2 regions of the Lysinibacillus sp. Ag94 genome follow, and region 2 is predicted to be linked to the other one. Evidence: riboswitches for the same ligand, from Rfam matches in the RefSeq annotation. Region 2 holds a riboswitch; the other holds the start of a gene.
The links. A riboswitch is a leader RNA that binds a small molecule or an ion and turns the genes downstream of it on or off. The one in region 2 is predicted to bind preQ1.

Region 1: another riboswitch for preQ1. It lies ahead of queC (7-cyano-7-deazaguanine synthase QueC); the one in region 2 lies ahead of MY533_RS01580 (QueT transporter family protein).

The regions. Positions count from the first base shown of each region.
Region 1 is NZ_CP096780.1:2,310,864-2,315,850, forward strand. It holds gene MY533_RS10680 (leucine-rich repeat domain-containing protein) at 1,326-3,200, shown strand; PreQ1 riboswitch class I at 3,345-3,391, shown strand; gene queC (7-cyano-7-deazaguanine synthase QueC) at 3,608-4,267, shown strand; gene queD (6-carboxytetrahydropterin synthase QueD) at 4,271-4,744, shown strand; gene queE (7-carboxy-7-deazaguanine synthase QueE) at 4,737-4,987, shown strand, end outside.
Region 2 is NZ_CP096780.1:347,802-352,788, reverse strand. It holds gene MY533_RS01595 (ABC transporter substrate-binding protein) at 1-214, opposite strand, end outside; gene MY533_RS01590 (hypothetical protein) at 782-1,036, shown strand; gene MY533_RS01585 (DUF1259 domain-containing protein) at 1,115-1,507, shown strand; PreQ1 riboswitch class I at 1,754-1,798, shown strand; gene MY533_RS01580 (QueT transporter family protein) at 1,805-2,287, shown strand; T-box leader at 2,371-2,571, shown strand; gene trpB (tryptophan synthase subunit beta) at 2,632-3,795, shown strand; partial or broken gene MY533_RS01570 (fatty-acid--CoA ligase) at 3,838-4,044, opposite strand; gene MY533_RS01565 (L-threonine 3-dehydrogenase) at 4,177-4,987, opposite strand, start outside.

The DNA of each region.
Region 1 (4,987 bases), 2.0 Mb from region 2:
GGTAAAAAGACAATTAATTAGCATATTAAAAGGTACTGCAAATGCAGTACCTTTTTTGTCCAACTCTAAGTACTCATTTTCTAATAAAGTTTGATTTTAAATGAGAATATCTGATGAACAAACTCAATCGCTGTAATATGTAAAAAAAGAGAACCAATCGTGTTTGAACTGCTAATTTGGTAAATAAGTTTCTCTCAAAGTAAAATTCCTTGCTAATTTTATCAGAATAATTTTCCTTCGAGGCCATTCTATCATCAATATAAATTACCCTCCAATTTACTCATATTAAGTTCTTTTTTCGAACCATAATAGAAAACAATACTCTAGGTTTACCACTTCTTTCATATTTGTTTTTCCTTTGAGTTAAGTTTTTTTAATTTCATTTAGTAAAAATAATACTAAAGTTGTAACAGTAATAAACAAGAAGGGTATAAAGAATTTAAAATGCCCTGATGTTAATAAGTATAATGTGGATAAGGTTAATGTACCTGCTGAAAAAAATAAAATTCTTTTCGTCTTATAATTCATCTTTTACCTCTCTTTTTATCAATAGAGTACGTAAATGTGAAAGTTATAGAAGGAGCTATTAAATATTAATGAATTATGGCTACATTAAGGTTCTTTCACATTAACATTTTTTGTTAGCTTTAATAGTTAGTATATTCTACTCAAATAGATAAATTCCTTCTTCCGCTAACCTGCCCGGTAAGTTGAATAGTTCCTTCCATTTAAATTATCACGTTAACTAATTCGAGCGAAAAGAAGATTATGTATTCGCATCGTTATAGAACTTTCTATAATGTTAGCTTTATAATGCGATTTGGATACCAATTCGTATGAAAATTGTTAAACAATTTTATATTGTTATTTTAAGTTTGTACTAGAAAACATATGGGCGACTTTTTTGTAAGTCTTAAGGTGGAAGATAATAGGTTCATCACCAAAAGTTGTGGAAGACATTTGTAAAACGTCTACTATGTAAATAGTTGACCTTCGTTCCGATTGGGCGACTCCTCGGGGATCAGTGATCTGACCCTGCAGCGCAGCGGATGTTTTCTGTGCGAAAGCGAAGCGACAGCAACAAATGTTTTCTGTGCGAAAGCGAAGCGTCAGCAACAAATGTTTTCTGTGCGAAAGCGAAGCGACAGCAACAAATGTTTATCTGTAGCGAAAGCGAAGCGACAGCTACAAAGCGCCCAGTCGGAACGGAAATCAACCACATGTTTTGGTGATGATCCAGATAATTAGTATTTAATAGAAATATTGACAATTATTTTTCGGACAACTAAGCTTAATTAAAAGTAGAGCTGGAGAGGAGATTGCCAGTGGAATTCATTAAATTAAATTGTCCGAATTGTAATGGGAAAATTGAATATAGAGAGGGACAATCATTCAAATGTCCTTTTTGTGAAACTGAAATAATGTTGAAAGAAAATAAAGTTTATTATGTTGATCAGACGATTAATAATTATTATGGTACAACTTCTGCGCATAAAGATACACGTCCAAAAACGAATTTAAAAGCGCTTTTAATAATACCGATTGTCTTCCTTTGTGTATTTCTTGGCTATTTTCTTTTGAGTGGCAATCAAACAGAATTTGGTAAACATAAGGAAATACCTATTCGGAAAATGCCAGAAAGCGAAGTTCTTTTATTCTTTTTAAAAGATATTTTTGATAAAGGTGAAGCAATGCCGTCTAAAGAAGAAATCGCAAGTGTCCGTTATTTGAAGGCATACTATTCTGAAGATCAATGGCATTTTGATTACAGTCTTGACGATCCGTTTACAAATAAGCAAGCCAAAATTTCTACCTATATTATTATGGATAAGCTATTAAATACACAAAAAATTGAACAAAAAGATTTTGAAGCCTTTACAGGTTTGACGGTATTGAATCTGATGGGGGATTATGAAATATCACAAAGTGAAAATGTAAGCTTCCGACATCTGGAAGGTTTAAAAAGTTATACAGGCCGCTTTAATGAATCATTTAGTAAAATTGCTGACTATTTTAGCGATAAGTCCAATGTTGTAGAGCTCTCTATTCAAATTCGAAGTAATGATGAACTTGCTTTACTATTACAATTTCCTAATCTTCAATCACTTGAAATTTCGTATCACACCGAGGAGGTTACAGATTTCCCACTGCTGAATAAACTGCCGTTAAAATCATTGTCTATAAAATTTGCCAACGATTTGAAGTGGTTGTCTTTATTAACTGATTTAGAGTCGTTAGCAATAGATTATAGTGAAGCAACAGATTTTAGCTCATTCTATTCACTGAATCAATTACAAAATTTGAAACTTACAGCGGTAAAAAACTTAAAAACGCTTGATTTTATACAAAACATGCCTAATTTACAAACGCTTGATCTTGAAAATATAGATATTACGAATGTAGAACGTCTTAGAAATAAGTCTTCATTGACAAAGTTGCGTTTAGCTTCTCTTTATAAATTAGAATTGCTTGATATCGTGAGTAGCCTGACTTCACTGACCGATTTATCGATAACTGGTTATAGTGGCCAAATAGCACCGATTGTAGCACCCCATTTAACAAAAGCGGAATTAAAAAATACTTTCTTATCCAAGTTAGAGGCACCTGCTTTAAAAGATTTAACTGTTGATATAAGTGGGGGACAGTCGTATTTGAATGGAGCTGAATTATTGAAATACCCACAGCTAGAACAACTTACAGCAATGGAGTCTGGCAATTTTATAGGTATCCGTTCTTTAAATCGTCTACCGAATCTGCAAACAATAAATTTAAAAGAGACCACTTTTTATGAAGAGACGAGTGAGTTATTCAATTTACAGCATGTAAAAACGTTAAATTGTAATGAGTGTAAGTTCCAATTTAATAGTCAAAATTCATTTAGCAACAACAAACTGGAACATTTAACTTTGAATAATGTATCCTTCCGAATAGATAATGGTGATTGGGTACATGAAGTTGATCAGGTAATGCCTTACTTTGTTGGTCTTACAGCTCTGCATTCATTCACTATCCAAGATAGTTCACTGCAATCATTGGGTTTTATGGAAAAGTGGCACCAAATTGAGGTGCTTCACTTGGAAAATAACGCTATTTCGAATGTAGAGCCATTAGTGAATTTGCCTAATTTAAAAAAGCTATATATTTTAGGAAATCAGGTGCAAAATAAATCTGTTCTAGACAATGGAATTATGATTTATTGAGGTAATATGACTATTTTGTGAATGAATTAAATCTCAGCAAAGTGTTTAGTGTACTATATAACAGTGGTTTTTCCAGAGAAGAAAAATACAATTGACGTTTCATACTATTTTTTGTATTATATTGAAAAGAATGCCCGGACTAGATCGGGAGAGGTTCATAGCAAATACCCTCTATAAAAAACTATGGAAACATGACAATATGCCATGTCCATATCGGACGTGGCTTTTTTTTATGTTTTTACTTATGTTTTAATAGAATGATTGGTAATGCCTCTCTTGAAAAGTGTTGGGAAACATTTTACAAGGAGGTTTTTTTATGTCTTGCCGAAGCTGGGATTGAATTGAACTTTTTGGTACTAAGGTACACAATATTCGTTAAAAAAATCGATATAAGGGAGTTTTTCTAGATGAAACAAGAAAAAGCAATTGTTGTATTTAGTGGAGGTCAGGACAGTACAACTTGTTTGTTCTGGGCAAAAGAACATTTTGAAGAAGTTGAGGCTGTTACTTTTGATTATGGTCAAAGGCATCGTCTTGAAATTGAATGTGCGAAGGAGATAGCACGGGAGCTCGGAGTTAAGCATCACATTCTAGATATGTCACTCCTGAATCAGCTTGCTCCGAATGCGTTGACACGACAAGACATAAAGGTAGTAGACGGAGAAAATGGTGAGCTTCCATCGACCTTTGTACCTGGTCGAAATCTTCTCTTTCTTTCATTTGCGGGCGTTTTAGCGAGTCAAGTAGGAGCTAAGCATATTGTCACTGGCGTTTGTGAAACGGATTTTAGCGGATATCCGGATTGCCGAGATGTTTTTATTAAATCCTTGAATGTAACATTAAATTTATCGATGGATGATTCCTTTGTGATTGATACACCGTTGATGTGGCTGAATAAGGCACAAACATGGGAGCTAGCTAATCAGTTTGGGGCACTTGAATTTATACGAGAAAGAACGCTGACTTGCTATAATGGTGTAATAGCAGATGGCTGTGGTGAATGCCCGGCATGTAAACTGCGAAATAAAGGGCTTGATGAGTATTTGAGCTTCAGGAAGGAGTCTTAAGGCATGTCAGAATTTATAATCGTCGATAAACTCCAAAAAATAGATGAAGATATTCACAGAAATCAATTAAACTATCATACAAAGCGTGTACTCATAAGCAAAGAATTTACTTTCGATGCGGCTCATCATTTACACAATTATGAGGGGAAATGTAAAAACCTGCACGGTCATACGTATCGCGTAGTATTAGGACTGAGTGGATACACAGATGAACGCGGTTTGGTGATTGATTTTGGCGATATAAAAGCAATATGGAAACAAAAAATAGAAATTCATTTAGATCACCGTTATTTAAATGAAACGCTTCCACCCATGAATACGACGGCAGAGAACATTGTTGTTTGGATTTACGAAAAATTGACTGAGGCCTTGCATGATGAACAAAGATATAACGGTGCGCGTGTAGAGTTTATCAGACTATATGAAACTCCGACAAGCTATGCAGAAGCTAGACGGGAGTGGATGGAAGTTGAGTAAGGTACCTGTTATCGAGATTTTTGGACCGACGATTCAAGGCGAGGGAATGGTCGTTGGCCAAAAGACTATGTTTGTGAGAACTGCAGGCTGTGATTATTCCTGTTCTTGGTGTGATTCATCGTTTACATGGGATGGTAGCGCAAAACATCTTATCGTCCAAATGACAGCACAAGAGATTTGGTCTGAGTTGAAACGCCTTGGAGGCAGTGGTTTTTCATTTGTCACGATATCAGGCGGCAATCC
Region 2 (4,987 bases):
TGAAACCTTCAGTTGCAGCATTTAAAGATGGATGCTCAACAATTTGAGTAATCCCAATTTTAAATGTTTTGTCATCTGCATTGCTGCTCTCACTTGCATTATTCTTGTCGTTCTCTTTTGAGTCTGATGAACTAGATCCACTGTTGCCACAAGCAGCAAGCATTAAAACTAATCCAAATAACAGGAACGAAAGCTTTCTTAAATTGCTTTTCACAAATAATCCCCCCAATATTATCTCTAATATTTATCACACTTTATCCAAACAAAGTGTGAACTTATCGCTATATTATCGTTATTATATAGGTTCGTCAACAACATTATGAATGTTCTGACTATTAAACTTCACAAAATATTTTATTTTTTCACTTAATTTGTCACTTTAAACCGCTAAACTACACTATTTCTATAAATTGATTTCTTTTTCTAATATAACAAAAGTTTTATTGACAAATTTCGCGAAGTTATTTTTCTGCTATTGATTTTTCAAGTAATTTATATAAAACCTAAAAACCCGACATTCCCCAAAATAAATGTCAGGCAGTCAAATTATTATATTTATTCACTATTACTTCTACAAGGTATCTACTTATTTTGGAAGCATACGTGCGTTTGAGCAACACCTTGGATGGCAGAATAAAATTAACATTCGAGTTCACTATTCTCCCTTAATGTTTACATTTGGCCACTAACAAGATTGATCTACATATTTCAGTCTCCTTTTTTACACTTAATGCATATGATGCAAATAAGACGAATGCTGCTTTCTAAAAGGAGGAATACCATGAACAATGAAGAAACCAATTTAAATCAACCTTCTTATTCACAAGAGAAACAAAATGCAAATATAGAGGATATTGACACAATCATCTCTAATCTTTGTGACAGTCTATTTGCATTTTCTCTAGATTTTGCCTTAAATGCCTTGGAATATACAAAAGATTTAGATGGAGAACTAGAATATACAGATGAATTCAAAAAACAACTTGACGATATCATTTTTGAAATAGGAGAAATTAAAAATGTTTTAGATGAATAAATCCCAACGAGAGACCTCCTACTTCTTTAGCACCAAGGCATCCTCAGAATAGAAGTTTAAAAAAGCAGAGGTGTCTAAATGCAAAGCTTTCAAGATATGTGTACAAAATTTGCTCAGATTGCCAACGGAAAAGCTTCTATGGAACATGGTGTATGTTCCGTAAAACTTAATCGAAATCTTACTGTTACGATTCAAGGTCGCCCAAGTCGTAGTGCACTTCATGCTGGAATAACGTTCGAATCACTCGATATATATGGAAATGCACTTAACTTAGGAGAAGTTGTAGTACTTCAAGAAGAATTAACACCATTTGTTAAGGTACTTGCAGAAAATAATTTAATTATTAGTGCCGTCCATAATCACTGGATATATTCAGATCCAGTAATTTTATACGTTCATTTTCAATCAATAGAGCCCCCATTAATCTTCGCCCAAAAATTTGCTCAAGCATTTCGTGTTTTAAAAAGATAACTCTACCTGTTAAAAGAACTGCTTAGAACAGTTCTTTTTACTATGACTGTTTTTAATGTTCACGGTTGCTTCTCAGCTATAGTTCAGTTTCATTCATTCCATCTGTAATGAAGCAACTGTACAAGCCCTCTTCTTATGAGCACAACGAACAAGGGTTAAATATTACCTTTAGCACTATGAATTTCTGCGTTTTTTTTACTCATTGCTATTTACAAATAAGCATGAACATTGATATGATTGCATTTGCTTCACGTGGTTCGTAACCATCCCACGCAAAAAAACTAAGGAGAAATGTATATGAAAGTGAAATTTTTAACAACGAGTGGCATAATTGCAGCTCTTTACATCGCTATTACATTGTTAGTCGCCCCATTTGGCTTTACAGAGGTGCAGTTCCGTCTATCAGAAATGTTTAATCATTTAGTTGCGTTTAATCCACGCTTTGCCTTCGGAATCATTATTGGTGTATTTATCTCCAATCTATTTTCACCAAACGGCATTATCGATTTGTATTTTGGTGTAGCCCATTCGATGATTACTCTTGGATTGTTCATTCTTATTTGTAAATTTGTTAAAAATATTTGGGCACGTTTAGTCATTAATACATTATTATTTACTTGCACAATGTTCATCATTGCTTTTGAATTGAACATTGCACTAGAATTACCATTCTTCTGGACATGGTTAACTGTTGCTACAGGTGAATTTATTGTCTTAGCGGTCGGTGCACCGATTATGTATACATTGAATAAACGCTTAAACTTCAAAAATTTAATTTAACTGACGGATCTTAATAGATTCGTCTTTTTTTATTTTCTTGTTATTCTTGACAATATTCCGAAAATACTTTACAATTCTTTTCAATAAATGCTAAGAAAAAGAATAGTAGCAAGCGGGCGTACTTAAAGAGAGCTGATGGTTGGTGCAAATCAGTAGTACGTACTTGCGAATGGGCTTTGGAGCAGCCTCATCAAATGTGAGGACGAATTTACTCCCCGTTACCGGAGTACGAAAGCGCGCAATATATGCGAATGAAGGTGGCACCACGGTTACTCGTCCTTTTTACAGAAGGATTGTAGTGACTTTTTTTTATGGAAAAATTAGAAAAGAGGAGTCGAGAGAAGATGAGTATAGTAGTAGAGAAAAAAGGATATTTCGGTGAATTTGGTGGTAGCTTTGTTCCTGCTGAACTTCAAAATGTATTAAATATTTTAGATGAAAACTTCCAAAAATATAAAGACGATGAAGACTTTAAGAAAGAGCTAGATTATTATTTCCATGAATATATTGGGCGCAAATCACCACTTTATTTTGCTGAAAATTTAACAAAACAATTAGGCGGCGCAAAAATTTATTTAAAGCGTGAAGATCTTAACCATACAGGTTCACATAAAATTAATAACGTCCTTGGACAGATTTTATTAGCAAAGCGCATGGGTGCTAATCGTGTGATTGCCGAAACAGGTGCGGGTCAGCATGGTGTAGCAACAGCAACGGCTTGTGCAATGTTCGGAATGGATTGCACCATTTATATGGGTTTAAAGGATACAAAGCGTCAAGCATTAAACGTCTTCCGTATGGAGCTTCTTGGTGCAAAGGTAGTAGCTGTTGATAAAGGACAAGGGCGATTAAAGGATGCTGTAGATGAAGCATTTGCTGATTTAGTGGAAAACTATGAGACGACTTTTTATTTACTAGGTTCTGCTGTAGGACCTCACCCATTCCCTTCAATGGTCAAGCATTTCCAATCAGTCATTAGCCGTGAAAGTCGTGAACAAATTATAGAAAAAGAAGGCAAGCTACCAGCAGCAGTACTTGCTTGTGTCGGTGGCGGCAGTAATGCGATCGGTGCGTTTGCGGAATATATTGCAGATGAAAATGTTCGCCTCATCGGCATTGAACCCGATAAGGCCGCTACATTAAATGAAGGAACACCCGGTGAATTACACGGTTTCAAATGTTTAGTACTGCAAGATGCAGAAGGCAATCCACTACCAACGTATTCAATTGCTGCTGGACTAGATTATCCTGGAGCTGGTCCAGAGCATAGCTATTTAAAAACTATTGGTCGTGGAGAATATGTAACGGTGACGAATGAAGAAGTGCTTGAAGCATTCCAAGTGCTGTCAAAGGTTGAAGGAATTATTCCGGCACTAGAAAGCTCCCACGCAGTTGCTCACGCACTAAAACTTGCGCCAACATTATCACCGGAAGAGAGTATTATTATCAATATCTCTGGCCGCGGAGACAAAGACGTAGAACAAGTATTTCAAATGTTAAGTAGATAAAAATGAAAGAGCGACTTCCCTTTGTGGAAATCGCTCTTTTAACTATACAAATGAAGCTAATTTCGGATAAATTTCTGCGATATTATCCCGAAGCTTTATCTTCAGGAACTTTCCAACTGATGTTTTTGGAATTTCATCTAAAAATACTACATCATCCGGTACCCACCATTTTGCAAATTGACTTCCTAAAAATGCCAGAAGCTCCTCTTCACTTGCCGCCATTCCTTCCTTCAATACTACACAAGCTAGCGACAAATAGCTCGTAACGAACTAATATCTCGCTCACAGATAATTACATCTAGAATCGGCCAGCATTCACACAGATATCCAACACTAAAGGACGAAGAAAACTAAATTCTTCGTCCACTTTTAGGAATTTTTTTATGAACAGGCTTTTGTCTGTAGTTTAATTTTTAATTTATCTAGCATATCAACTGTCATTTTTGCTAGATCATACTGCGCTTTAAAGCCCCATTCTTTTTGTGCGGCTTCTATATTTAATGAATTTGGCCAGCTATCTGCTATCGCTTGACGAACCGGGTCTACATGATAATTCATACGAAAATGTGGCAAATGCTTGTTAATTTCCGCCGCAATTTCAGATGGCTCGAAGCTCATTGCAGTGATATTAAAGGCATTGCGATGTATTAGTTTGCTACTATCGGCTTCCATTAAATCTACAATAGCTTGCAATGCATCTGGCATGTACATCATGTCCATATACGTACCTTCTTGAATATAAGATGTATACTTCCCTTGCTCGATCGCCTCATAGAAGATCTCTACCGCATAGTCTGTTGTACCGCCTCCAGGAGGAGTTACGTATGAAATTAACCCAGGGAAGCGTACACCGCGAGTATCTACACCAAAACGATTGAAATAATAATCACATAACAGCTCACCAGCAACTTTATTTACCCCATACATTGTTGTTGGACGCTGTAATGTATCCTGTGGCGTATTATCCTTTGGTGTCGATGGACCAAATGCGCCTATTGAGCTCGGGGTAAAAAATTGCAAGCTTAACTCTCGCGAAACCTCCAACGCATTCATTAAACCGCCCATATTTAAATTCCACGCTAGCAAAGGATTTTTTTCTGCTGTTGCCGATAATAACGCCGCTAAATGCATCATTGTATCTGCACCAAAATCTTTCGCTAAATCATGCATTCTTTGTCCATCCGTCACGTCC